Regions from separate parts of the Variovorax monticola genome, predicted to be linked through region 2. Evidence: riboswitches for the same ligand, from Rfam matches in the RefSeq annotation. Region 2 holds a riboswitch; the other holds the start of a gene.
The links. A riboswitch is a leader RNA that binds a small molecule or an ion and turns the genes downstream of it on or off. The one in region 2 is predicted to bind glycine.
Positions count from the first base shown of each region.

Region 1: linked by a shared signal. The riboswitch ahead of ACSFA5_RS17410 (D-amino acid dehydrogenase) and the one ahead of gcvT (glycine cleavage system aminomethyltransferase GcvT) in region 2 are both predicted to bind glycine.

Region 1 is NZ_JBPJZP010000004.1:595,017-609,186, forward strand. It holds gene ACSFA5_RS17345 (ANL family adenylate-forming protein) at 1-748, opposite strand, end outside; gene ACSFA5_RS17350 (3-oxoacyl-ACP synthase III family protein) at 759-1,781, opposite strand; gene ACSFA5_RS17355 (MBL fold metallo-hydrolase) at 1,771-2,433, opposite strand; gene ACSFA5_RS17360 (SDR family NAD(P)-dependent oxidoreductase) at 2,433-3,134, opposite strand; gene ACSFA5_RS17365 (hypothetical protein) at 3,137-3,424, opposite strand; gene ACSFA5_RS17370 (hypothetical protein) at 3,440-4,597, opposite strand; gene ACSFA5_RS17375 (hypothetical protein) at 4,534-4,878, opposite strand; gene ACSFA5_RS17380 (glycosyltransferase family 2 protein) at 4,938-5,936, opposite strand; gene ACSFA5_RS17385 (hypothetical protein) at 5,933-8,356, opposite strand; gene rfbC (dTDP-4-dehydrorhamnose 3,5-epimerase) at 8,515-9,063, opposite strand; gene rfbA (glucose-1-phosphate thymidylyltransferase RfbA) at 9,060-9,956, opposite strand; gene rfbD (dTDP-4-dehydrorhamnose reductase) at 9,984-10,874, opposite strand; gene rfbB (dTDP-glucose 4,6-dehydratase) at 10,871-11,941, opposite strand; glycine riboswitch at 12,059-12,156, shown strand; glycine riboswitch at 12,187-12,303, shown strand; gene ACSFA5_RS17410 (D-amino acid dehydrogenase) at 12,396-13,700, shown strand; gene ACSFA5_RS17415 (FIST signal transduction protein) at 13,710-14,170, opposite strand, start outside.
Region 2 is NZ_JBPJZP010000001.1:637,289-651,458, reverse strand. It holds gene ACSFA5_RS02915 (FGGY family carbohydrate kinase) at 1-1,540, opposite strand, end outside; gene ACSFA5_RS02910 (MFS transporter) at 1,540-3,000, opposite strand; gene gcvP (aminomethyl-transferring glycine dehydrogenase) at 3,240-6,149, opposite strand; gene gcvH (glycine cleavage system protein GcvH) at 6,201-6,572, opposite strand; gene gcvT (glycine cleavage system aminomethyltransferase GcvT) at 6,625-7,803, opposite strand; glycine riboswitch at 7,849-7,961, opposite strand; glycine riboswitch at 7,974-8,064, opposite strand; gene ACSFA5_RS02890 (hypothetical protein) at 8,098-8,646, opposite strand; gene ACSFA5_RS02885 (MFS transporter) at 8,870-10,060, opposite strand; gene ACSFA5_RS02880 (AraC family transcriptional regulator) at 10,152-10,943, shown strand; gene ACSFA5_RS02875 (TRAP transporter large permease) at 10,962-12,254, opposite strand; gene ACSFA5_RS02870 (TRAP transporter small permease) at 12,265-12,777, opposite strand; gene ACSFA5_RS02865 (TRAP transporter substrate-binding protein) at 12,868-13,842, opposite strand; gene denD (D-erythronate dehydrogenase) at 13,886-14,170, opposite strand, start outside.

The sequences.
Region 1 (14,170 bases), on a different contig from region 2:
TCGGCTCGGCGCCGTAGGTGATGAGCTTCAACGAACCGAGGTCGTGCCCCAGGTAGGCCTTGCTGATCAACAGCATGCTCAGGAAACTCGGCGTGGCGGGCAGCAGCTCGATGCGGTGCGCCGCCACCAGGGCGCACACCTGCTCGGGCGAGCGGCCGGCCGGCACGACGATGAGGCACAGGTTCGACAGGCAATGCAGCAGCGTGTTGAGGCCGCCCCAGTGGTCGAACAACAGGAAGTTCAGCGTGATCATCGCGGGGCGAACCGCGTGAAACTTCTCCATGAGCTTGGAGAAATCGTGCACCACGGCTTTCGGCTTGCCCGACGAGCCGGAGGTGAAGAGCACCAGGCCGGGCGCGGCGCGCTCGATCACGATCTTGTACAGCTCGGGCAACGGACCCGCGGCGAGCTTCTCGAAGCTGGCCTCGGTCTTCGACACGTCGATCAGCCATTCGGGCGCCACGTCGCCGATCGACGCGCCGAGGCTGTCGCAGGCCTCGGGCGTCAGCGGAATGATGATGCAGCAACGCTCGATGAGCGCGAGCAGCATGCTCACGGCCAGCGCCGAGTAGTCGCCGCGCAGGATCACCGGCACGCCGGGCTGCACGCCGGCGGCTTCGAGCGCTTGCTGCTGCTGCGCAATGGCGGCGGACAGTTCGCCATAGTTGACGGAAGCGCCACGGAACACCACCGCGGGGGCCTCTGGCTTCGACGCGAATCGGTCGAGAAGAAATTGGATCTGGCTCACGGTCTGGCCTTCAAACTTGAATGAGAACGGTGGCCCAGGACAAACCCACGCCGAAGCCGCAAAGAACGATGGTCTGGCCTTCGGCAACGACACCCTTGTCGATGAGCTTGGCCAGCACCACGGGAATGGAGGCCGAGACGAGATTGCCCGTGTCCTCCATGTCGACGACCATCTTCTGCTCGGGTATCTGCAGCGCACGCGAGATGCCGTCGAGCGCCAGCCGGCTGGCCTGGTGAAACACGAACAGCGAGATGTCGGAAACGGCGAGCGCATGCTTGCCGAGCATGTCGCGCACCGCCGTCGGCACGGCGTTGTTGAAGAAGCTCAGCAGGCCGATGCCGTCCATGCGGATGTGATCGTCGCTGTGAATGCGGCCGCTTCGGTCGGGTTCGGCCGGCGCACCGCCGGCGGTCGACGCATGGCGGGCGCCGCCGTTCTTCACGATGAAGCGCTCGGCGTTCTTTCCGGACGTGCCGAAGCTTGCGTCGATTACACGCAGCTTCGGCTGCTGTGCGGAAACGACCGTGGCTGCGGCGCCGTCGCCGAACAACGGCCGGATCGACCGGTCCAGCGGATGCACCAGGCGCGAATAGGTATCCGCGGTAACCACCAGCACCCGGCGTGCGGTGCCGCTGATCACGAGGCTGCGCGCGATGCCCAGCGCGTAGACGAATCCCGAGCAGGCATGCGTGATGTCGAAGGCCATGACCGAGGGCAGCATGCCGAGCCTGCCGTGCAGCAGCACCGAGTTCGGCGGCAGCACATGGTCGGGCGTCTGCGTGCAGAAGATCAGGGCGTCGATGTCGCCCGCGCCGATGTCGAGGCGCCGGAACACGTCGGCGCTCGCCTGCATCGCGAGGTCGAGCGCCGTTTCTCCTTCGGCTGCGATCGGCCTGGAGGACACACCGGTTCTCTCGATGGTCTTGGACATGTCCCAGTGCGGGTTCTCGGCCTGCAACTGGGCGTTGGTCACCGTCAGGGCGCCAAGGCTGTAGCCGATGCCCTCGATGCCGACACCGGCGTTATTTGTCATCGAACTTGCTCCAGAACTCGCCCAGGGCGAACGGCTTGCCGTGGCCCGGATGCACGAGATAACCAGCGTCCAGCTGGCGCAGGCTTTCCAGCGTTTGTGCCAGCTTTTTCTTGTCGCCGCCGGGCAGGTCGGTCCTGCCGGGGGCTCCCGGCAGCAGCGTGTCGCCGCTGAACAGGTTGTTGCCAACGATCAGGCAGGTGCTTCCGGGCGTGTGGCCCGGCGTGCGCACGATGCGCACGACGAACCCGTCGAGCACCAGTTCGTCGCCCTCCAATTCGGCCAGATTGCGGTCGAACTCCGGCACCTTGATGCTGGTCTTGCTCTCGAACAGGATCTTGTAGATGTTGGCCTGCTTCATCAGCTTGGCATCGTCACCGTGCAGGTAGAACGGAATGCCGAACTTTTCCTGCACCGCGGCCACCGCGCCGATGTGATCGTAGTGCGCGTGCGTGTTGACGATGGCCACCGGCGTCACGCCGAGCGTGTCGATGAGCGCGAGCAAGCCTTCGGCGTCGCTGCCCGGGTCGACGATCAGCGCCTTGCGTTGCGCGTTGCCGACCACATAGCAGTTCTGCCGCCATTTGCCGTTGGTGAAAGTCCAGACGCTGTCCGCGTCGGTGCCGCTGTGGGCGTGACTGGTGCTGGCGGTCATCACAGCCCCCCGAAATAAAGGGTCTGGCACGTCATGTTGCGCGCCAGCGGGGAAGCGAAGAAATTCACCGCGTGAAGAATCTCGTCCACCTCGAGCACCTTCGGCTTCAGCATGTTCGACTGCTTGGCGGACACGGCCTTTTCGCCGAGCGCCTCCAGCATGCCGGAGTTGTTGACCAGCGACAGGCCCAGCGTGTTGATGGTGATGTCCGTGTTGCCGCACTCCCTGGCGAGCACGTTCGAGAAAGCCTCCACCCCCGCCTTGCTGGCGTTGTAGAGGGAGCTGCCGGCACTGCCCAGCGGAACGTTGATGGACGAGAAGTTCACGATGCGGCCGTACTTCTGGCGCTGCATCAGTTTGAGCGCTTCCCGGGAAACAAAAAAGGTCCCGAGCAGGTTGGTGCGGATGATGGCCTCGGCATTGGCGGCCCGCGTCAGGATGCCCAGGCTGGCCTGCGAAACGCCCGCGTTGTTGACCAGCAGCGTCAACGGCACCTTGAGCGCCGCGATGTCCTTGAACATGGCGACGACGCCCGGCTCGTCGCTGATGTCGACGACGAAGTGCGTGTAGTTCGGGTGCTCGATGTCGGACGACTGCCGCGAGCAACCCGACACGATGGCACCGGCCGCGAGAAGCCGCTCGACCAGCCCACGGCCCAGGCCCCTGCTGGCACCGGTGATCAGAATGCGGCCGTCCTGCATGTTCAAGCCAGCAGGTGGGTCACGTGCTGCAGCAGCGTGCCGACGGTGGCGAAGGGGCTCTGCTCGGTTTCGAAGGCGGTGTCGTCCACCACCGTGATGGCCTTGCCGGTCTTCTCTTCGATGATCCGCTCGACGGCCAGCAGCAGGCGCACCAGCGCGAGCGAGTCGACGTTGCTGCCTTCGCTGAGCAGCGCGGTGTGCGGCTCGTTCGCGATCTGCGCATCGGCGTCCTGGTCCGCGTTCACTTCGAGGATCGCCTCGTCGACGATCTGTTTTGCCAAGTCACTCATGATGTTCCTTCCAGTTTAAAAATAGTCCAGGTCTGCCAGCGAAAAGAACAGATCCGCTCGCGCCATGGCGCCGCGCCTGCCCTCGACGGCATGAACGAATATCGGTGTCGGATGCGGCAGGTGGCGGTCGGGGATGCCGATGAACGGAAAGCCACGCATCCACTTCAAGGCCGGGTTGTGCAGGTTCGCAAGGGTGAACACCGCGTCGCAACCGGCGTCGGCCGCCACGCGCGCCGCCATCAGCTTCAGGTGCGCCGATTCTCCGCCCGACAGCGGCCGCGACAACACCGAGTCCATGATGACCATGATCTTCAGCCCGGCCAGTTCGACCTGCTTGAACGCCAGATAGCCCAGGCACTCCTGCTTTTTCCAGAGCCACTTCACATCGCCGCGGAACAAGGTGCCTTTGGAAAACCGCCAGTCGACGAATGCATCGTCGCGCGCGAGGTGAGGGCCGGCATAGTCCCGAAAGCGCCGGAACACCTCGGCCCTTTCGGCTTCTTGAGGGGCCATGCCGAACGCCAGGCCTGTGCCCCACGCGCCTGCACCCGCGGCCGCGCGGATCAGCAACCGCCAGGGTGACGCCAGGAAATTGCCGAACGCGATGAGCGCACGGTTCGACACGAAGCGCCCGATCGCACCGGCAACGCCGATCGGCAAGCCCGCGGCCTGCAAGGAAAACGCGACCGGGAACTTGAACAGCTTGCGATAGAAGATGTCGCTCACCTCGTTCGAGGTGTGAAACACGACGTCGATGCCTTCGGGCGCACGCACCGCGCGGGTCATCGAGATCATGGTGGCCGCGTTGCGCTCTTCGGGCTTCACCACGAGGTCGGTGACGGTGGCCCCTGCGCACGACTCCGCCGCGCCCAGCGACACGCGCCGCGGCTGCAGGAACGAACGCCCGACCAGTTCACCTTGCGGGTTTCGGGCGCTGATGCTCGTGGAGACGCCGCCCGGGTTGCCCAGGTGCTTCCAGCGAAGGTGCTCGCGGTCGGTGACTTCGGGGGTCGAATACACCGCGGCGCCAACGGCGATCTGTTCGTCGAGTCCGTCCGCCTGCAGCGCCTCCAGTCGAATCTTGTTCATCGGAATTGCGACGCCTGCACTCAGATTTTCTTGTCGATCGAAAGAACGACGAGGCCCACCACGACCAGCGCCAGCCCCAGCCAATAGCTCCCGCTGGGCATGTTGCGCTGAATGATCGCTTGGAAAATGGCGGTGAAGAAAATGGCAGTCGAAGAAATGGGGTAGGCGTATTTCACGTCGAAACGCGACAGGATATAAACCCAGAAGATCATGGCAAAGCCATAGATGAAAATTCCGAGCCAAAGCCATTTGCTGGTGAGCAAGGCATTGATCGACAAGCCTCCCAGCGCAAAAACTTCCTTCGATGCCTGGGACAGCACCAACTGCCCCGAGCCCATGATCATTGCAAACAGCAATGTCAGCATGACATTAATCATTTGACCGCTTCGTCCATTGTTGGAGTAGATATGTTCCGGTGAATCGGTCACAGGACGCGTCGTGAAATCTTCTTGTGCAGGGGCGTGCGCGGAACCGCGGCAATGTCCTGGCCAAAGAATGAAAGAATCAATTGAATTCCCATCAGGATGGGAAGCGCCGCGAGCATCACCGTGCCCGACGATGTTTCAACGCCGGCGCGCATGGAATTGATCCAGTGGTAAATACCGAATACGCCACCACCAAAAAACAGCAAAAGGCCGACCGGCAATTCCAGCGAGCCGAGTGACATGTCGCGCAGGTAGTAGTTGTAGCCAATTCGCTTCATGAAATTTCTCGCGTGCTTGAAAAGAAATTCAGTCACGATCTTCGAAATTTTCAGATTGCTGACTTCGTCGCCGTACTGTGCCTCCATCGGCACGTCCATGACCACCGCGCGCAGCGTGTTGAGCCGAAACAGCACATCGGTTTCAAAGAAATAGCGACGGCTCAGCTTTTCCATGGGCAGGTGTTCGGCCACCCGCGCATGAATGGCCGTGTAACCGTTGGTCGGGTCAAACAGGTCCCAATAGCCGGACGAAAGCTTGGTCATCAGCGAAAGAACCGCGTTGCCGATGAGGCGAACCTTGGGCATGGCGCGGACCTTTTCCAGGTCGAAGAACCGGTTCCCCTTGGTGTAGTCGGCCTCGCCCGAAAGAATGGGGTCTACAAAGTTGGGAATGAGCGTCGGGTCCATCTGGCCGTCGCCGTCGATTTTCACGATGACCTGGGCGCCGTCCTTGATGGCCTCGCGGTAGCCGGTCATGACCGCACCGCCGACGCCCTGGTTGACCTCATGAAAAACGATGGTGATTCGCGGATCGGTGCAATTCGCCTTGACGAAGTTGCCCGACTGGTCGGGACAGGCATCGTCCACCACGTAGATTTTCCAGACGTACGAAGGGATCGATGCAATCAGCGGCGCGATGTGCCGGGTGACCTTGTAGGACGGGATCACGACCGCGATCCGGGCGCTCGACATCTGCGTTTCGTAGCTGGTGGAGGTCATTGTTTGAAAGATACTTCACTGAAGGTGACGGGGACGGCGGTCTGGCCCGAGGCATAGACGACGGCAGTGGCTGCTTTTCGGGGCGCCCTGACTTCCATGGAATAGGTCGTGGCCTCGGCGGTGCATTCGAACACCTGGATGTTCGTTGCGATGAACCGGCCCTTGGCATCCATCCAGTTCACCTGCAGGCGACCCTGGGTCGGTTGCGTGTCGCAGACGCTCTTCGCGCTGTTCTTGTAGCGGCGTCCGGCGACCACGGGAACCTGCTGCGTCGCCACGGCCGTCACGTTGACCGAGATGCGGCCCGCGCGCCTGTCCAAATTGCCAGGTGGCAGGTACCAGCCGTCGTCCGCGGCGAATTCGGGGTTGCGCAGCAGTTCCTGCGCGAACCGATATTGATCCTTGACGCGCCGCACGGCAATGGGCACGAACGCAGCCACCGGGTCGCTCGAGTCCTCGATCAGTTTTCTCAGCACGGGCGTGCCCCAGCCGCTGTCGAGAACGAGGTAGTCGCCGCCCGCCAGCACCAGCGCCCTGGCCATCGCGTCGGTCGAATCGGCAGCGGTCACGGCGCGCTCGAAATTCGGGTTGTACCAACTGGGGTACAGCGCATCGGCATGAAGGCCGGCACCCAGCGGCGAGGAGAACACCGCCACTGGCGAGTCGTCGAGGTTGAGCTTGTTCACCACGTCGACCGCGCTGCGAATGGGCAGCCGCTCGCGCAGGAAGGCTTCCCTGCCGGTCTGGCTGAGCAGCGGCTGCGCCACGATGTCGCCGTAGTGGGTTGCCGATTTCAGGAAGACGAGGTTCAGCAGCACGACGACGGCGCCGGCGATCCAGAGCGCCCGCTTGCCGGTCGGCGAGGTGTTTTCCGGCTGCGAGAACGCGGCGGCGATCAACGCGACCATCAACACGAAGGCCGGGAAGATGTAGCGAAGGTAGGCGATGGACTGGAACGTCACCACCGCCGAAGCCGCACCCACGAAGAGAATCGCCAGCGCGCGCTGCTTTCCTTTGCGAGCCACCAGCACGACCGCGGGCAGCAGGAGCAGCACCCACTGGAAACCGCTCGCGCCCGGCCAGCTTTCCAGAAAGGTTTCGGTGTGGAAGGTCGCCTGGTAGAGCGTGTCCCACTTGAAGCCCTTGGTCCAGCGGGAGTCCTGGAAGTTGGCCAGAGGCCAGAGCTTCGAACGGAAGATCTCGTTGAAATAGGGGAACAACGGATTTTTGGTGAGCACCCATGCGGTGAGGTAGGGAACGCAGCCTACCAGCGCGAACAGCCCAAGTGCACGCGCGAAGCGCCCCGCCGATGCCTTGATGGCCCACACGCGAAAACGCACCAGGAACACGATGAACAACCCGGGAAGGATCGCCAGCGTGATCGCTTTCGCGGCCAGTGCGCCGCCGAGCAGGATGGCGGCCGAGCGGATGTCGGCGGGCCGCTGCCCGTCGCGCTGCAGCGCCCTGAAAAGCGACAGCGCGCCGGCGACCGCGAAGGCCGCCCAGACGGATTCGATGTAGAGGCTGCTGCTTTCGAGCAGCGCCAGCGGCGTGGTGAGCAACAGCAGCGCGCCCCACTTCGCACCGGCCCGGCTGCCGCCGGCCCACAGCACGAGTTCGCGCACCAGGCAGCAGGTGGCCAGCACGAAGCCGACATTGACCAGGCGAGCGCCTGTTTCGCCCGCCAGCATGTAGCCCAGCGAGAACAGCCAGTCGCCCATCATCGGCATCACCGCCCACGCATACAGGCTGACGTCGAAGCCCCAGGCGTGGCGCGCCGCGAGGTGCGCGGGAATGAACAGGTGCGAGGCCAGGGCGTCGTGCCCGGTTTCCGGCATCAACGCCACGATGAAGTGAGCCAGCGCCACGCCGACGATCAGCAGGTCCAGCCAGGACGTCGACTTGCTGCGGGCGAAGGTCTTCATCGACAGCAGCGCCGTGCGAACCTGCCGCCAGCCGAAAACGATCGGCAAGGCCAGCGCGATGGCGTACAAGCCCGGGTAGTTGATGGGCCAGTGCGCGGCAAGGCCGATCAGCGACCCATACACGACAGCGCCCACGAGCACCGAGATCAGGGCCGAGGGCGCTTCGCTGCGCTTGCTCCACACCGTCAGCACCGTCGAGCCCACCACGTGGCTCGCGAGCGCGATCCACGCCACGACCAGCAAGGCGCCCGCCGCGCCCGTGGCCAATGCAATGGCGGCTGCCACGGCCGCGCCGGCCGCCAGCCGATGGATGCCGAGCCAGCGCGAACAGATTTCGGCGACGAACATGCCGCTCGCCATCACCACGGCGTATGGCTTGAGCGCGTCCCACCGGAGGGCGGCGATCGAATGCCAACTCAGCTGGTGCAAGCCTGTCGCCGTTGCCACGCCGCCCAGGAGGAGCAGGGCAAGCACGGTGGTCCATCTGAAATTCATTGGCGGCGCTTAGAAAAAATGCGAGACGGTGAGTTGTTCATTTTCGCCGTCGTCAGGAACCGGCCGAATGAATGTGGGCCGCAACGTGCGGCCGCATGAGAGAAGAAAACTGAAGGGTGCGCCCGAAAAGCGCCCGTGCTGGCGCGCCGCGCACGGCGTCATTCAAATACTTCGGCGTCGGCCAGACGTCTGCCGGTCTGGTCCTTGGCGGACAACACGAAATCGCTCTGCAGGTCGGGCCAAACGATGGCGATGGCCGGGTCGTTCCAGGCAATGCAGCGTTCGTTGGCCGGGGCGTAGTAGTCCGTTGTCTTGTACAGGAAGTCAGCGGTATCGCTCAGCACCAGGAATCCGTGCGCGAAGCCCGCGGGCACCCACAATTGCTTGTGGTTTTCTTCGCTCAGTTCCTGTGAAACCCATTTGCCGAAAGTCGGCGACTTGCGCCGGATGTCCACCGCCACGTCGAGCACCGTGCCGCGCACCACCCTCACCAGCTTGCCCTGCGGCTGCTGAATTTGGTAGTGCAAGCCACGTAGCACGCCCTTGACCGAGCGCGAGTGGTTGTCCTGAACGAAATCGACATGATGGCCGACCGCTTCGTCGAAGGCCTTCTGGTTGAAGCTTTCGAAGAAGAAGCCCCGCGCGTCGCCGAACACCTTGGGCTCGATCACCAGCACATCGGGAATGGCTGTCGGCGTGGCCTTCATGAGCGCACCTCGTCGTTCAGCAGGTGCCGCAGGTATTTGCCGTAGCCGCTCTTCTCCAGCGGCGCCGCGAGCTTCTCGAGCTGTTCACTGGAGATGAATCCGTTGCGCCACGAAATCTCTTCCGGACAAGCAATCTTCAACCCCTGCCGATGCTCCAGCGTCGCAATGAACTGGCCCGCTTCCAGCAGGCTGTCGTGCGTGCCTGTGTCCAGCCAGGCGTAGCCGCGCTGCATGATCTGCACGTTCAGCTGGTCCAGTTCGAGGTACGCCTGGTTGACGGCGGTGATCTCCAGCTCGCCGCGCGCGCTCGGCTTCACGGCCTTGGCAATGTCCACCACCTGGTTGTCGTAGAAGTAGAGGCCGGTGACGGCGTAGCTGCTCTTGGGCTTCAAGGGCTTCTCTTCGATGCTGCTGGCCTTGCCCTTCGCGTCGAACGCGACCACGCCATAGCGCTCCGGGTCTTGCACGTGGTATGCGAACACGGTGGCCCCGGACGGCTTCTTGTCGGCGTCGGCGAGCAGGTTCACGAGATCGTGGCCGTAGAAGATGTTGTCGCCCAGCACCAGCGCGCTCGGCGAATTGCCCACGAACTTGTCGCCGATGAGAAAGGCCTGCGCCAGGCCGTCCGGGCTCGGCTGCACCGCGTACTGCAGGTTGATGCCCCACTGGCTGCCGTCATCCAGGAGTTGCTGGAAGCGCGGCGTGTCCTGCGGCGTGCTGATGATCAGGATGTCGCGCATGCCACCCAGCATCAGCGTGCTGAGCGGGTAGTAGATCATCGGCTTGTCATACACGGGCAGCAGCTGCTTGCTGAGCGCCAGGGTCGCCGGATGCAGGCGGGTGCCCGAGCCGCCGGCCAGGATGATGCCCTTGCGTTGAGTCGTCGTGGTCATGCTTTTCTTCTCGTGTGAATTCACGCGTCAGAGCGTTTCGCGCAGCATGCGCGCAACGCCGTCCTGCCACGGGGGCAGGCGCAGGCCGAAGGTGGTCTGCAGCTTGGTGGTGTCCAGGCGCGAGTTGTGCGGGCGCTTCGCCGGGGTCGGGAAGGCGCTGGTCGGCACGGCCTCGACGGCATCGGGTCCGGCCTTGAGCTCGACGCCGGCCTGCTGCGCCAGCCCGAGCACATACCGCGCGTAGCCGTGCCATGTGGTTTCGCCGCCGGCAATCGCGTGATAGAGGCCGGCTTTCTTGGGGTCTTGCAGCGTCGCCCGGATGGCGTGCGCCGTGATGTCGGCCAGCAGCTCGGCGCCCGTGGGCGCGCCGAACTGGTCGTCGATGACGGTGAGCTTGTCGCGCTCCTTCGCCAGCCGCAGCATGGTCTTGGCGAAGTTGCCGCCGCGCGCCGCATACACCCAGCTCGTGCGAAAGATGAGGTGCTTTGCGCAATGCTGCGCCACCAGCTGCTCGCCCTCGAGCTTGGTCTGGCCGTACACACTCAGCGGGCCGGTCGCGTCGTCTTCCTTCCAGGGCGCGGTGCCGCTGCCGTCGAAGACGTAGTCGGTCGAGTAATGCACCATCAGCGCGCCAATCTGCTGCGCCGCCTCGGCCACCACGCCGGGCGAAGTGGCGTTGAGCTTGCGCGCGAACTCGGGCTCGCTCTCGGCCTTGTCGACGGCGGTGTGCGCCGCCGCATTGACGATGACGTCGGGGCGCACCTTCAGCACGGTCTCTGCCAGTTGCTCGGGGCGGCTGAAGTCGGCATGGAAATCGGTGCTGTCGAAATCGAGCGCCACCAGCTCACCCAGCGGCGCCAGGCTGCGCTGCAATTCCCAACCCACCTGCCCGCCCTTGCCAAGCAGCAGCAGCTTCATGCAGCAGCCTTCGCGTCGTACTGTTTTTCGACCCACTCGCGGTAGGCGCCGCTTTGCACGTTACGCACCCACTCGCTGTTCGCGAGGTACCACTCGACGGTCTTGCGAATGCCGGAGTCGAAGGTCTCGGCGGGCTTCCAGCCGAGCTCGGCTTCGAGCTTGCGCGCGTCGATGGCGTAGCGGCGGTCGTGGCCGGGGCGGTCGGTGACGTAGGTGATCTGTTCCTTGTACGGCTTGCCGCCGGCCTTGGGGCTGAGTTCGTCGAGCAGCGCACACACGGTGTTGACGATCTCGATGTTGGGCTTCTCGTTCCAGCCGCCCACGTTGTACGTTTCACCGAGCTTGCCGGCTTCGAGCACACGGCGGATGGCGCTGCAGTGGTCCTTCACGTAGAGCCAGTCGCGCACCTGCATGCCGTCGCCGTACACGGGCAGCGGCTTGCCGGCCAGCGCGTTGACGATCATCAGTGGAATGAGCTTTTCGGGAAAGTGAAACGGCCCGTAGTTGTTCGAGCAGTTGGTGGTAACCACCGGCAGGCCGTAGGTGTGGTGCCAGGCGCGCACGAGGTGGTCGCTGGCGGCCTTGCTGGCCGAGTACGGGCTGTTGGGCTCGTACTTGTGCTCTTCGGTGAAGGCGGGGTCGGTCTTGGAAAGCGAGCCGTAGACCTCGTCGGTCGACACGTGCAGAAAGCGGAAGGCTGCCTTTTGCTCGGCCGGCAGCGCACTCCAGAAGCCGCGCACGGATTCGAGCAGGCGGAAGGTGCCGAGCACGTTGGTCTGCACGAAGTCTTCGGGGCCGTGAATGGAGCGGTCGACGTGCGATTCGGCTGCAAAGTTGACCACGGCGCGCGGCTTGTGCTCTGCCAGCAGGCGGTCGAGCAGCGCGCTGTCGCCGATGTCGCCCTGCACGAAGATGTGGTTGGGGTTGCCCTTGAGCGACGCGAGGGTCTCGAGGTTGCCCGCGTAGGTCAGTTTGTCGAGGTTCACGACCGGCTCGTCGCTGTTCGCGATCCAGTCGAGTACGAAATTGGCGCCAATGAAGCCAGCGCCGCCGGTAACCAAGATCATGGGGTCCCCTGTTATATGAAGCATTTGCCCTGCGGCAAACGAACTGGCGATTATCCCATTGGGTCGGTGTGCCGAAACACAAGGCTTGTCTCGCGGGCGCAACCGGTGTTTACAATCGGCCACACTGCAGGAGAGCGGGCCACCCAGGTGGCCCTACCGAAGGCGCAAACTCCCATGAACGCTCAGGTCGGCCCGACGAGGTCTTCGAAGAAGATTTCGGCAAGGGGTCAGTACTGCACCAACTGACAACGCCGTCTGGAGAGCCATCGCACCACGCACAGTGGCAACGATGCACCGAAGGAGCAAACCCGCTGCGGGCGCAACGGGTGAATCTCTCAGGTACCGAGGACAGGGGGAGCGGCAACTTGGACCACGGTCGTCCGGTTGCCTGCTATTGATTCAATAGCACACCACGCCCGTCGTTCAAGCGCTTCAACCTCAAAAGGTATTTGAAATGCGCGTGATCGTTCTTGGCGCCGGCCTGCTCGGCGTGACCTCGGCTTACTACCTCCAGCAACTCGGCCACGAAGTGACCGTGATCGACCGGCAGGCCACCCCGGCCGCCGAAACCAGCTTTGCCAACGGCGGGCAAATTTCCGTGAGCCATGCCGAACCGTGGGCCAACCCGGGCGCACCGCTCAAGGTGCTGCAGTGGCTGGGCAAGGAAGACGCCCCGCTGCTGTTTCGCATTCGCGCCGACATGCGCCAGTGGCTCTGGGGCCTGCAGTTCCTGCGCGAATGCACGCCAGCGCGCACCCGCCACAACATCGAACAGATCGTGCAACTGGGCACCTACAGCCGCGACGTGTTGCAACAGTTGCGCCGTGACACGCACATCGACTACGACCAGCGCACCCAGGGCATCCTGCACTTCTACACGACGCAAAAGGAGTTCGACGGCGCCCTCGCCCCCGCCGAGCAGATGCGCGCGCTGGGCTGCGAACGCCAGGTCATCTCAGCCGACGAGGCGGTGAAGATCGAGCCCGCCCTCGCCCACATCCGCCCCAAGCTCGCGGGCGCCACCTTCACGGCGGAAGACGAATCGGGCGACGCCAACCGCTTCGCGCGCGAGCTCTCGAAACTGGCGGCCGCGGCCGGCGTGAAGTTCTTGATGAGCCACACCGTCACCGCCCTGCGCGAAGCCGGCGGCAAAGTCGACCACGTCGAGGTGACCGACGCCGAGGGCCGCTTCCAGCGCATTCGCGGCGACGCGTTCGTCATGGCGATGGGCTCGCTGAGCCCGCTGCTGGCCGCGCCGCTGGGCATCCGGCTGCCGATCTACCCGGCCAAGGGCTACTCGGTGACGCTGCCCGTGAAGGACGCCTCCAAGGCCTACCAGGTCTCGCTGACCGACGACGAGTTCAAGCTGGTGTTCTCGCGCTACACCTCGGCGTCGGGCGACCGCCTGCGCATCGCCGGCACGGCCGAACTCAACGGCTACGACCGCGACCTGAACCCGGTGCGCTGCGAAGCCATCGTGCGCCGCGTCGAAGCGCTGTTTCCGGGCGCCGGCGACACCACGCAGGCGCAGTTCTGGACCGGCCTGCGCCCCGCCACGCCGAGCAACGTGCCGCTGATCGGCAAGACCAGGTTGGCGAACCTGTTCTTGAACACCGGCCACGGCACGCTCGGCTGGACGCACGCCTGCGGCTCGGGCAAGTCGATCGCGCGCATCGTGAGCGGGCTGGCGCCCGAGGTCGATTTCGCGTTCACCGGCGGCATGCCTGCGCCGCAGTCGCGCGTGCTGCAGCCGGCGTGATCGCCAGGGTCAGTCGTTGCTGGTGAACACCGTCAGGACGCCGGTGTAGCCATACAGATGGTGGCGGGCAATTTCGCCCGCCGCGAAGAAGCCGACCAGCGGCACGTCGCCCAGCGCATGCCGCACGATCTGCAGCTCCGCGCCCGGCGCGCCGAAGTGCGGCCCGCCGCGCCCCGAGCAGCTCACGTACACCGCCCCGGCAATGCGCCGCGCCGGGTGCGGCGCGGCCTCGGCCTCACCCGCGGCCACGGCGCGCGCGGTGGCCAGCGTCTGCTCTTCGGGCTCCAGTTCTTCGCGAATTTCGGCGCAGATGCGCATCAGGTCGGCCCGCGCGGCCTGCGCGTTGCGGCGGCAGAAGGTCAGCCGCATGCCGGCCTCGGCCGTGTCGGCAATGGCGATGCCGCGACGCGTGGGGTCCAGGCCGATGATGTGGCGCACCAGCACATCGGCGCCCAGGTCGCCGGTGCGGC
Region 2 (14,170 bases):
GGAGTTCTCCTGTCGAAAGGTTCTTGAAATGGCGCGCGTGCGCGAGTTCGGACGCGACGCGTGCGTGCCACAGGGCGCGCCGCGCCTGACGCTCGCCGCCGTCGATCTGCGGCTCGAACACCGCGTCGTTTTCCAGCGTGGCGCGGGCCTGCTGCAACGAGTCCCACAGCAGGCCCGAGGCGCCGGCGAGAAATGCGATGCCGCGCAGGCTGGCGCGGTCGGTTTCCTTCATGCGCCGCACCGGCATGCCGGTGAGGTCGGCCTGGATCTGCAACAGCGCGGAACTGCCCGACAGGCCGCCGCCGACCACCAGTTCGGACACGCGCACGCCTGAGACCTCTTCGTTCGACTGGATGCACGAAGCCACCGAATGCGCGATGCCTTCGAGGATGGCGCGTGCCACCTCGGCGCGCGTGGTGGCCATCGAGATGCCGGTGAGCGAGGCCCGCGCGGCGGGCTCCATCGCGGGCACGCGCAGGCCGGTCAATGCGGGAATGAAGGTGACGTCGCGCGAGCTGCCGGCGGTGGTTGCGAGCTGGCTGATCTGCGCCGCGTTGTCGAACCACTGCAGCTTGTCGCAGACCCAGTTCAGTGCGGAGCCTGTGGTCGCCACGAAGGTCTCCACCGCGAAGTGCGACACACCTTGCGCGCGGCGTGCCGTCATGGTGAGCGTGCCGTCATGCAGCCCGGCGTTGGCAGGCTGCACCGGGCCGGTGATCACGTCGACGAAGCTGCCCGTGCCGTGCACGCACATCGCCTGTTCGCGGTCGAGGCAGCCCAGGCCGATGGCGCCCGCATGCTGGTCGCCCGCGCAGGCCAGGATGGGCACGTCGATGCCCAGCAGGTCGGCGCGGGTGCGGCCGAACAGGTCGGCGTCCTCGCGAAGTTCGGGCAGCAGCTCTTGGGGGAAGCCGAGCGCTTCGATCCAGTCGAGGTGGTAGCGGTGCTCGGCCAGCACGTAGGCGCTGCCCGAGGTCACGTTGGTTGGGGTGGTCACGCAGGCGCGCTGGTCCGACAGGTGCCACAGCAGCCAGCTGTCGATGGTGCCGAAGGCCAGCCGGCGTTCGTCGAAGGCGCGCGCCACCGCGGGCGTTTCGCGCAGGTGGTGCGTGGCCCAGAGGTAGGGGGAGCGCACGCCGACCGGGCGGCCCATCTGCTTCACGAGCAGCGTGTCCCACCGCGGTGCGAGCCGGTTCAGCTCGTCGACGTAGCGGGTGTCCTGCCACACCATGGCGGGCACCAGCGCGCGGCCGGTGTGCGTGTCCCACAGCACGGCCGAACAGCGTTGCGTGGCGATGGCGAGCGCGGCGATGCGCTTGTGCTCGGCGTGCGCGCGCGCGATGGTCGTGCGGCACACGGCCAAGGTCTTGTCGAGGATTGCGTTGGCGTCCTGCTCGACCACGCCGGGGCGTGGCGTGTCGACCTGCAGCGGTGCGTATTCGAGGCACGACACGTGCCCGTCGCGGCCGACCACGGCCGCCCGGGTGCCCGAGGTGCCTTCGTCGATGGAGAGGATCACGTCCTCGGTGAAGGACTTCATCAATGCATCTTTCCCACGGCGGGCTGCAGGGGTTCGGAAAGCGCGCGCGCGTCGTCCTTGAACTGCGGCGCGCCGGCTTCGTTGTCTGGGTTGATGGTGGTGCGGGTCGGGTCCCAGCGGATCGCGAAACAGATCACGCTCGCGACGAGCGGCACCACCGACAGCACGAGGAAGGTGTGCTCCAGCCCGTACTTTTCGCGGAACAGCGGGAACACCAGCAGCCCGAGCGCCGCGCCGATGGACCCCAGCGCGCCGATGATGCCGTTGGCGCCCGCGCGCAGCTCGCTGCGGAACGACAGCGACGACAGGCTCTTGCCGTTCGCACCTGGCCCGCCCGAGTGGAACAGGATGAACAGCGAGGGCACCGTCACCGCCAGCCACAGCGGCATGCGGCCGTGGAACAGGCCCAGCGTGAGCAGCATGACGAACACCATCGCGAAGCCGAAGGCCGAGGCGCGGCGCAGGCCGAGCTTGCGGCCTATCCACGGCGAGAGAAAGCCGCCGAAGATGCCGAACACGTTGAAGGCCAGCGCGCCGAGGGTGGCCTGGGCGAAGTCCTTGCCGAACAGCGTCGCGCTGATCAGCGGCAGGTACCAGCCCACCGCGAAATACTGGATCGACTGGCCGACCTGAACCGTGGCCGCGAGGATGGTGCGCTGCAGGTACACGCCGCGAAAGATCAGCAACACGTTGGCGGCGCCGCGGCGCGCCTGGTTGAGTACCGGCAGGCGTTCGTTGTTCGGTGCGGCAACGAACAGCCGGCCGTAGATGCGGCTCATGGCCTTGGCGGCTTCGTCGAGCCGTTCCTTGCGGGCCAGCCAGACCGGGCTTTCAACCAGCAGCGCGAACTGCAGCACCAGGATGGTGACGCCGAAGACCGCGGTCGCCGCCACCGAATAGCGCCAGATCGCGTCGCCCACTTCCCACGAATAGAACACCAGCGCCAGCAGCAGGTTGGTGCAAACCGCCGCGTACCACATGCCCTGCCAGGTGTTGAGCCGGCTCTTGAGCTTGGCCGGCGTGAACTCGGCCAGTACCGCCATCGCGATGGCGAAGTCGATGCCGTAGGCCGCGCCCACGAAGAAGCGGCCGACCAGGATCATCTCGAAGCTGGGCGCGAACACCACCAGCACCGCGCCGATCACGGCCAGCAGCTTGGCCAGGATGAGCGGGCGGATGCGGCCCCAGCGGTCGGCCATCCAGCCGCCGATGGGATTGAACGCAATGGCGACCCACGAGGCCATCGAGGTCATCAGCGCGACCTGCGCGGCGCTGAGCGACAGGTTGCGCGTCATCGGGCCGAGGCCCGCGCTCAATGCGGAGTTGGAAAAGGCGTCGAGGAAAAGTCCGCCGAGCGCGAGCCACCAGATGACGGCGGCCCGGCCGACGATGCCCTGGCGTGAATCCAGGTAGGCGATGACATCGTCGATGCCGCGGATCTTGATCGCGTTGGGTTGCACAGTTGTCTCCATTGGAATAATCCGCAAGAGGACAAACGCAAACCATGCAGGCGCGACAAAGCCATCTCACAGATGGTCTTTAAATCTGAACCTGTACGTAAATTTTAAGTGCGAACTTTTCGCTGAGTCAACGAAGGCCGAGGCAGTGTTAACCACTAGCGGGCCCGGCGCGCGCGCATCGGCCGCGCAGGGCGATGGGAGCGACGCGCCTTCGCGCGTCGCTGGTCCTCAAACGGTCCTCAGGCCTCTTCGGCTTCCTTGTAGTCGCCCACCGGCACGCAACTGCAGAACAGGTTGCGGTCGCCGTAGACGTTGTCCACACGGCCGATCGGCGGCCAGTACTTGGCCTTCTTGAGTTCGGCCAGCGGGAACGCGCCGAGTTCGCGCGAGTACGGATGCGCCCATTCCGTGCCGAGCAGGCTGGCCGCGGTGTGCGGTGCGTGCTTGAGCGGGTTGTCTTCCTTCGGCCAGACGCCTTCCTCGATGCGGCGGATCTCGCCGCGAATGGCGATCATCGCGTCGATGAAGCGGTCCAGTTCCACCAGCGGCTCGCTCTCGGTCGGCTCCACCATCAGCGTGCCCGGCACCGGGAAGCTCAGCGTGGGCGCGTGGAAGCCGTAGTCGATCAGGCGCTTGGCCACGTCCTCGGCAGTGACGCCGCTGGTGTCCTTCAGCGGACGCAGGTCCAGGATGCACTCGTGCGCGACGTGGCCGTTGGGGCTCGCGTACAGCGTGGGGTAATGGTCCTTCAGGCGCGCGCTGATGTAGTTGGCGCTGAGGATGGCCGTCTCGGTCGCGACCTGCAGGCCCTTGGCGCCCATCATGCGGCAGTACATCCAGCTGATCGGCAGCACGGCCGCATTGCCCAGCGGTGCGGCGGACACGGCACCCACGCCGTGCGAGGCCAGGCCGGCGGTCGCATGGCCCGGCAGGAACGGCACCAAGTCTTCGACCACGCACACCGGGCCCACGCCCGGCCCGCCGCCGCCGTGCGGAATGCAGAAGGTCTTGTGCAAATTCAGGTGACTCACGTCGCCGCCGAACTCGCCGGGTGCCGCCACGCCGACCAGCGCGTTCATGTTGGCGCCGTCCACGTACACGCGCCCGCCGTGTTCGTGCACCAGCTCGCAGAGTTCCTTGACGCGCGTCTCGAACACGCCGTGCGTGCTGGGGTACGTGATCATCACGGCGGCCAGGTGGGCGCTGTGCTTTTCGCAGGCGCGCTTCAGGTCGTCCATGTCGACGTTGCCCTGCGCGTCGCAGGCGGTCACCACCACCTGCATGCCGACCATCTGCGCGCTGGCCGGATTGGTGCCATGGGCGGAAGACGGAATGAGACAGATGTTGCGATGGCCCTGGCCCTTGGCTTCATGAAAGCCCTTGATGGCCAGCAGGCCGGCGTACTCGCCTTGCGAGCCCGCGTTGGGCTGCAGGCTGATGCCCGCGTAGCCGGTGGCCTCGCACAGCCACGCGCGCAGTTGCGCGTCGAGCTGGGCGTAGCCCTGCAGCTGGTCTGCCGGCGCGAAGGGGTGGATGTTCGCGAACTCGGGCCAGGTGATCGGAATCATCTCGCTGGTGGCGTTGAGCTTCATGGTGCAGCTGCCCAGCGGGATCATGCTGCGGTCGAGCGCCAGGTCCTTGTCGGACAGGCTGCGGATGTAGCGCAGCATCGAGGTTTCGCTCTTGTGCGTGTTGAACACCGGATGCGTGAGGAAGCCGCTGGTGCGGCGCAGGTCCTCGGGGATCAGCGGCGTGGCGCTGGCGGCCAGGTCGTCGAAGCGGGGCATCGCGGTGCCCGCGGGCACGAACAGCGCCCACAGCGTCTCGATGTCCGCGCGCGTGGTGGTCTCGTCCAGCGAAATGCCCAGGTGGTGCTGCAGGCGCTGGCGCAGGTTGACGCCGCCCGTCTGCGCGCGCTCCAGAATGGTCTGCGTGTCGTCACCCGTGCTCACGGTGAGCGAATCGAAGGCGGTGGCATTGACCGGCTCGCGGCCCATCTGCGACAGGCCCTTCGACAGGATGGCGGTGAGCGCCGCCACGCGCTGCGCGATGCGCGTGAGGCCGTCGGGCCCGTGGTACACGGCGTACATGCTGGCCACCACGGCCGGCAGCACCTGCGCGGTACAGATGTTGGACGTGGCCTTCTCGCGGCGGATGTGCTGCTCGCGCGTCTGCAGCGCCAGGCGGTAGGCCGGCTGGCCGTGCGCGTCGACGCTCACGCCCACCAGGCGGCCCGGCAGCGAGCGCTTGAACGAATCGCGGCAGGCGAGGTAGGCGGCGTGCGGGCCGCCGTTGCACAGCGGCATGCCGAAGCGCTGCGTGGTGCCGCAGACGATGTCGGCGTCGAACTCGCCGGGGGCGACCAGCAGCGTGAGCGCCAGCAGGTCGGCCGCGACGATGAAGGCGGCGTCGCACTGGTGCGCATGGCCCGCGAGCGGGCGCAGGTCGTGCACGTGGCCGGTGGTGGCGGGGTACTGCGCGAGCACGCCGAAGAACTCGCCGCTCACCATCAGCAGCGGCAGCGTTTCCGACACGGTGCTCACCTTGACCTCGATGCCCAGCGGCGCGGCGCGCGTCTTGATGACTTCGATGGTCTGCGGGTGGCAGTCGCCCGACACCAGGAACACGTTGCTCTTGGCTTTCACGCTGCGCCTGGCCAGCGTCATGGCCTCGGCCGCGGCCGTGGCTTCATCGAGCATCGACGCGTTGGCGATGGCCATGCCCGTGAGGTCGCACACCATCGTCTGGAAGTTGAGCAGGGCTTCCATGCGGCCCTGCGAAATCTCGGCCTGGTAGGGCGTGTAGGCGGTGTACCAGGCGGGGTTTTCGAGCACGTTGCGCAAAATGACGCCGGGCGTGTGCGTGCCGTAGTAGCCCTGGCCGATGAAGCTCTTGAACACCTTGTTCTTCGACGCCAGCGCCTTCAACTCGGCCAGCGCGTCGGCCTCGGTCACCGGCGCGGGCAGCCGCATCGGCCTGGCGCGGCGGATGGCCGCCGGCACGATGCCGTCGATGAGCTCCGCGCGCGTGGCCGAGCCGATCACCGGCAGCATGCGCGCCTCGTCCGCCGCATCGATGCCGATGTGGCGGGCGAGAAATTCTTCGGCGTTCTCTAGTTCTTGCAAAGAGGGAAGGGCGGGAATCGGCATGGCGGTGAAGGCTGGAGAAGAAAAGAAAAGGCGGCTGAAGAACTCAGCGCATCAGGATTCGGCGGCGAACTTGTCGTACGTGGCAGCGTCGAGCAGCGCGTCGAGTTGCGCGGGTTCGCTGAGCTTGACCTTGAAGAACCAGCCGGTGGCCAGCGGGTCGCTGTTGGCAAGCGAGGGGTCGGCGCGCAGCACTTCGTTGACTTCGACGATCTCGCCCGACACGGGCATGAACACGTCGGCGGCGGCCTTCACCGATTCGACGACGCCGGCGACTTCGCCCTGCGCGAAGCTCTTGCCGACTTCGGGCAGGTCGACGAACACGACGTCGCCCAGCGCGTCCTGCGCATGCACGGTGATGCCGACGGTGGCCGCGCCGTCTTCGGCCGACACCCATTCGTGGTCCTTGGTGTACTTGATGCTCATGGAAAAACTCCTCGTGGAAAAAATTGATTCGGGGTGCAGAGCCTAGCCGTGGTCAGCCCCGGAAATAGCGCGTCGGCACGAAAGGCAGCGTCGAGACTTCCATCGGCACCGGCTTGCCGCGCACGATGGCCTGCAGGCGCGTGCCCGGCCCCGCGAACGCTGTGGCCACGTAGCCCATGGCCACGCAGCGGTCGGCCGTGGGGCCGAGCAGGCCGCTGGTGACGATGCCGATGTCGTGGCCTTCGAAAGACTGGAGCACCGTGCCCTCGCGCACCGGAATGCGCTCCAGGGCGACGAGGCCCACGCGCTTGCGCTTGAGCGTGTCGTGATCGGTGTGGCCGGCGGCCCCCGGGGTGGCCGCGGCGAGCTGGGCCAGGATCTTCGCGGCGCCGGGGAAGCCGCCTTCGCGCGCGCCACCGGCACGGCGCACCTTCTGCATCGCCCAGTTGAGCGAGGCCTCGACCGGTGTGGTCGTGGTGTTGATGTCGTTGCCGTACAGGCACAGGCCGGCTTCGAGCCGCAGCGAATTGCGCGCGCCGAGGCCGATGGGCTTCACCTCGGGCTGGGCCAGCAGGAGCCGGGCCAGCGCCTCGGCGTCCGTGCCAGCCACCGAGATCTCGAAACCGTCTTCGCCGGTGTAGCCGCTGCGGGTGACGAAGGCAGCGATGCCGCCGATCCGCACCGCGCCGCCGGTCATGAACACGAAGCGCTCGATGCCGGGTGAGAGGCGTGCCAGCGTGGCCGCCGCCTGCGGGCCCTGCAGCGCGAGCAGGGCGTGGCCGGGCAGGGGCTGCACGTCGCAGCGGCCGCCGATCTTCTGCCGGATGTGGGCGATGTCGGCCGCTTTGCAGGCGCCGTTGACGATCACGAAGAGCGAGCCGTTGCCTTCGTTGAAGAACATCAGGTCGTCGAGGATGCCGCCCTCGTCGTTCAGCAGCAGGCCGTAGCGCTGCTTGCCGGCGGGCAGGTCGATCACGTCGACGGGCATCAGGGTCTCGAACGCCGCAGCGGCGTCGGGGCCGGCCAGGCGCAGCTGGCCCATGTGGGAAATGTCGAACAGACCGGCCGCGTCGCGCGTGTGCTTGTGTTCTGCCATCAGGCCGGCGGGGTATTGCACCGGCATCGCGTAGCCGGCGAACGGGACCATGCGGGCTCCGAGCTCCACGTGGAGGTCGTACAGCGGGGTCTTGAGCAGCGGGGTGTCGGGGGCGGAAGCAGCGGAAGAGGCCATGGGGCGCTCCAAAGGGGCAGACGAAATCCATGACGCAAGCCATGGGCCACCCCTGCTGTCCGCTTTACCTGAGAGATTCGCCCCACGATCGGGGTTTGCTCCTTCGGTGGGCCGCTGCATCGTTTCAGGTACGGCGGCCTCTCTCCAGCAAGGAAACGCCGGTGTGTACCGGCGCCTTGTCAGTCCTTTTGCCTGAGCGTTCGGGAATCCCCTGCGCCTTCGGCGGCCCCGTCGCGCGGGGCTCTCTCCTGACCGGGGCGAGTGTAGTGGATCGCGGTGCCCGGGGTTTTCGCGTCAGTGGACGATTTCAGCCGGCGGCAGCAACCGGTCGATGCGTTCGCGCAGCGATTCGGCGCGCTCCGGGCCTGCGGCCTTCTCGATTTCGCTGAGCATCAGCGCGGCGATGGTCATCATGGCCTCGCGGTCGCGCGCCTCGCGCAGGGCGTCGCGCATCTGCAGGGCGAACTTGGGGTCGCGGCGCACGAACATGCGCTCGCAGATGTCGAACAGGAACATGCGCGTGGTGGCCAGCGAGCGCTTGCCGTCGAAGTTGTCGGCCGAGGTGCTCAGCTGGATCGGGTCGGCGGCGGGTATCGCCGGGGCCTGCGCCGCCTGCGCGGCCGCAGCCGCAGCCGCTACGGCCTGCGGGTCTTGCAGGTAGCCCCGCTGCACCAGCGCCTGGAGCGCCTGGTCGGCCTCGTCCCGGGTACTGAACAGCGGGCTGAAGTCTGTCAGCGAGCGCCGGCCGTCCGCCATGAGCAGCAGCGCGCGCTCCCGTTGGCTGAGCGTGCGCTGGCCGCCCTGGAGTTCATCGCGGGCCTTGTCGGTCTTGGTGGGGAACATGGCAGCCACAGCTTTCGGGAGTCGAGGGCTGCAGCATCGTTGCAAGCGGTGACATCTTCATGAACCGTTTGGTTTACACGGGCAACGGTTGCTGGCGGCGTCATCCGCCCGCGATCTCCTTGCGAATGAGCCACTGGTTGCCCACGCGCTGCAGCGCCAGCGTCTTGCGGCTCGACCCGAGCGATCGAACGACACCTTGCGCTGCGCAACCGCACGCCAGCGTTCAGGCCGCCGCGCCCTTCGCTCCCTCCGGCATCACCTGCACCACACGGTTGCGCAACCGCAGCGCCAACACCGTCGCCGCGCCCAGCACGCACAGCACCGCGGTGAAAGTCACGCCCAGCCCGCGCGCGTCCGACAGCATGCCGAACAGCGGCGACACCAGCCCGCCCACCGACAGCGCCAGCCCCAGCGTGATGCCGCTGGCCGTGGCCGGGTTGCGCGGCAGGTAGTCCTGCGCCAGCGTCACCTGCGCGGCGAAGGGCAGGAACATGCTCATGCCGAGCAGCGCGGTGCAGGCCAGCGCCCAGCCGGGCGTCGGTGCGAGCACCAGGCCGGCGAGCGAAGGCAGGGCCAGCACGTAGCCGCTGCGGATGGTGCCCATGCGTCCGATGCGGTCGCCGAGCCAGCCCCCGAGCAGCACGCCCACCGCGCCCGCGGCGGTGAAGCCGGTGAGCGCCGCCGCGCCCTGGAAGGCGGTGCCGTGCAGGTCGCGCGTGACGCGCAGCGACAGCATCGACAGCACCGTGACGTACGGGACCGACCAGCCCACGATGGTCGCCACCAGCAGCCCGAAGGCGCGCCAGTCGTTGTGGGGCTTGAGCACCTCGCCGGCGGCCTTGCGCGCGGCGGCTGCGGTGGCGGCGGACGCACCGCCGCGCCCTGCATTCGCCAGCAGCCACACCACGCCCATCGCCAGCGCCGGCACCCCCAGCAGGTAGCTGCGCGCCAGGCCTCCATCACCGACCACCGTGGCCGCGAGCACCGGCGCAAAGGAGGCACCGATGGTGCCGCCCACCGAGAACACGCTCATCGCCTTCTGCGAGGCGCCCCCGGCCGCGCGCGCCGCCACCGTGGCCGGCGGGTGGTAGGCCGCGATGCCCAACCCGCACAGCGCGATGGCGATCCAGGTCAGCAGGTAGCTCTGGCCGATGCCCGCCAGCACCACGCCCAGCGCCGCCACCAGGAAGCCCGTGGGCACCAGCCAGCTGCGCGGGTGACGGTCGGCGTACAGGCCGAACAGCGGCTGCACCACGCTCGACAGGCCGGTGGCCGCGAGCATCAGCCCGCTCACGGCCGTATAGCTGTAGCCGCGCTCCAGCACCATGAAAGGCAGCAGGGCGGGCACGAGGCCCTGGTAGAGGTCGTTGACGGCATGGGTGCCGGTGAGCAGGCCGAGGCGGCGCTTGTTCATTCGATCGCTTTCTGGATGTCCATTGAAAATAGCCATCGTATGAAGCCGCGCGAAGATATTCCTGCTACGAATTGGCATCTATCGTCGAGAAATGGACAAACCGAACCCGAGCCTGAACCTGCGCCCCGAAGAGGGCGAGTCGACCCCGCGCGCGGTGGCCGTGCTGGCGACAGACCCCGACGGCGACGCCTTCATTCCGCTGCACACGCACCGGCGCGGGCAGCTGATCCATGCAATTTCAGGCGTGATGCTCGTCAGCGCGGTGGCTGGCAGCTGGGTGGTGCCGCCGGGGCGCGGCGTGTGGGTGCCGGCCGGCATGGCGCACCAGATCCGCATGGCGGGCGAGGTGAAGATGCGCACCGTCTTCGTCGAGCCCGGCACGCGCGCGGACCTGGGCGGCGACTGCCGCGTGATCCGTGTCGGCGAGTTGCTGCGGGCGTTGATCGTCACGGCGGCGTCGCTTGCGCTGGACTATGCGCCTGGCGGTCGCGACGAACGGGTGATGGAGCTGATCCTCGACGAGATCGAACGGGCGCCGGCCCTGTCGCTGCATGTGCCCATGCCGCGCCACGCGCGACTGGCCGCGCTGTGCGAGGCACTGGTGCGCGACCCGTCGCTGCCCGCGTCGCTGGACGACTGGGCGCTGCGCCTGCACATGAACAGCCGCACGCTGGCGCGTCTGTTCCAGCGCGAAACGGGCATGAACTTCGGCGCATGGTGCCGGCAGGCGCGGCTGCTGCTGAGCCTGCCGAAGCTGGCCGCGGGCGCGTCCATTCTCGAAGTGGCGCTGGCGCACGGCTACGAGAGCCCGAGCGCCTTCACCGCCATGTTCCGCCGCGCGCTGGGCGTGCCGCCCAGCCAGTACCTGCACCAGGACGGCTGAGCTTTCGAAGAAACCGCGCTACTTGAACCCGAGCGCCCGCGGCAACCACGTGCTCAACGCCGGCACGAAGGTCAGGATCATCAGCACCGCGCCGTGCGCCCAAAGGAAGGGCACCAGCTCCTTCACCAGCGCCGACATCGGCACCTTCGACACGTTGCAGGTCACGAACAGCAGGCCGCCCACGGGCGGCGTGATCATGCCCAGCGTGAGGTTGAAGATCACGATCATCGCGAAGTGCACCGGGTCCACGCCCAGCTTCATGGCCACCGGCGCGAGGATCGGCGCGAGCACCATCACGCCCGGCAGCGGCTCGATGAAGATGCCGAACAGCAGCAGGAACACGTTGACGATGATCAGGAACATCCACGGCGAGAGGTTCATGCCCACCAGCCATTCGGCCATCTGCTGCGGAATGCCCTCGATGGTCAGCACCCAGGCGAACGAGGCCGACAGGCCGATGATGATCAGCACCGACGCCGACAGCAGGGCGGAGCGCGAAAGAATGTCCGGCAGCGCTTTCCACTCGAGCGTGCGGTAGACGAACTTGCCGCACACCAGCGCATAGAACACCGCCACCACCGAGGCTTCGGTCGGCGTGAACCAGCCGGCGCGCATGCCGCCCAGAATGACCACCGGCAGCAAGATCGCGGGAATCGCCTTCCAGGTGGTGATGAGAATGTCGCGCAGCGGCGGCGTGCGGCCTTCGCCCTTGTAGTTGCGCTTTTTGGACACGTGGAAGTTCACGATGCACATCGCCACCGCAATCAGGATGCCCGGCAGGATGCCGGCCACGAACAGCTGGCCCACCGACACCGTCTCGTCCTGCAGCGCGTAGATGATCATGATGATCGAGGGCGGAATGATCGGCCCCACGATGGCCGTCGACGCCGTGAGCGCCGCCGCGTACGAGCGGTCGTAGCCGGCCTTGGCCATCATCTTGATGAGCATCGACCCCGGCCCCGCCGCGTCGGCCAGCGCCGATCCCGAGATGCCCGAGAAGAAGGTCAGCGACACCACGTTGGTGTAGCCCAGCCCGCCGCGCCGGTGGCCCACGAACTGGCCCGCGAAGCGCAGCAGCACCTCGGTGAGCGAGCCGCCGCTCATCAGCTCGGCCGCCAGGATGAAGAAGGGCACCGCCATCAGCGGAAAGCTGTCGATGCCGGTGAAGGTTTCCTTCAGCAGCACCATCAGCGGGTAGTTCTCCGCAAGGATGAGCGTGGTGGCGGTCGACAGGCCCAGCGCAAAGGCCACCGGCACGCCGATGGCCAGGAACACGCAGGCGGAAACGATCAGAACAATGCTGGCGTCCATGGTCGTTCCCTTACAGCGACGCCGACGCATTGGCGTCGAAGTGGTCGTCGGAGGCGAACTCGCGCCGCAGCACGTAGCCGCGCACCACCAGCAGCCAGTGCACGGTCAGCAGCACGCCGCCGATGAGCATGGCGCTGTAGATGTAGGCAAACGGAATCTGCGTCACGGCCGTCAGCTGGAACATGGTGCGCTGCATGTAGAGCCAGCCGTACCAGACCATGAAGCCGAAGAAGGCGAACAGCAGCGCGGCGACGAAGGCGCGCACCGCGACGGCGCCCGCGTGCGGCAGCGCGTCCTGCAGGTTCTCGACCGCGATGTGCCCGCCGTAGCGCAGCACCGGCCCGGCGCCCAGGAAGGTGAGCCAGATCATCATGTGGCGCGACACCTCTTCGGCCCATTCGAGCGACTGGTTCGTGGTGTAGCGCAGCACGACGTTGGTGAAGATGATGACCGACATGGCGGCCAGCAGAAGAATCAGCGCCCAGCGGTTGGCGGCGAGAAAGTAGCGCTCGAAGGCTTGCACGGTAGGTGTCTCGGTTCTGTCGAAAAGGCAAAGCGCCCGGCGCACTGAGGCGGGCCGGGCGCGTTGTGGAAGCGTTTCAGCCGTGACGGCTTACCTGACGTCCGCGATTTTCTTGATGTTGTCCGCGCCGAATTCCTTGGCGTAGCTCACGTAGGCGGGCTTCAGTGCGTCGCGGAAGGCGGCGCCGTCGACCGTGCGCGTGACCTTCATGCCGTCTTTCTCGAGCTGGGCGATGCCGTTGTTCTCGTCGTCGTTGACCTTCTTGCGCTGGGCGATGGCGGCCTTTTTCGCGGCGTCGGTGAACACCTTCTTGTCGGCGTCCGACAGCTTGTTCCACACCTTCGGCGACAGCAGCAGCAGCGCCGGCGAGTACACGTGGCCCGTGAGGGAAAGGTGCTTTTGCACCTGCGAAAACTTCGACGCCAGGATCACCGGAATCGGGTTTTCCTGGCCGTCGACCGTGCCTTGCTGGAGTGCTCCGAACAGCTCGGGGAAGGCCATGGGCGTGGGCAGGATGCCGAAGGTGCGGTAGCCGTCCATGTGCACCTTGTTTTCCATGGTGCGCATCTTCAGGCCGGCCGCATCGGCGGGCTTGACGATGTCGCGCTTGCTGTTCGTCATGTGGCGGAAGCCGTTTTCCGTCCAGGCCAGCGCGACGATGCCCTTGCTCGGAAACTTGGTCAGGATGTCCTGGCCGATCGGGCCGTCCATCACCTTGCGGGCATGGTCGTAGTCGCGGAACAGGAACGGGATGTCCACGATCTTCACCTCGGGCACGAAGTTGCCCACCGGGCCGGTCGAGGTGTTCACCAGGTCCTGCGTGCCGAGCTGGATGGCCTCGATCTGCTCGCGCTCGCCACCCAGGGCCGAGTTGGCGAAATGCTGGCACTTGAAGCGGCCTTGCGTGCCCTTTTCGATCTCGTCGCAGAACACCGTGGAGCCCACGCCGTAGTGCGACTCCTTGGAGGTCGCGTAGCCGATCTTCAGGACGGTCGGGGCCTGCGCGAGGGCGGAGGTGCCCAGGGCAAGCGAAAGGCAGGCGGCGGCGATGTGGCCGAGTTTCATGATGTCTCCGGGTTGGGGTCAGGTGCGCGTCAGGCGCACCGGACTATGCAACACCCGGGAGCTTTACCGCGTCGGGATTTTCACGGACGTAATCGCGAATGACCGCCTCGAAGCTCTCGTCCGACGCGAGCCCCAGCGCCCGGGCGCGCGCGGTTTCGATGTGGCCGGGCCAGGTTTTCACGATGCGCTGGATGGCGGGGTCGGGCGTGCGGTCGAGCAGGGCGGTGGCCGCCTTGCCGGCCACGCGCTCCAGCGCCGCGGCCATGTCGCCCACAGTGGTGGCGAGCGAGGGCAGGTTGAGCGCGGTGCGCGGGCCCCATTGCGCATC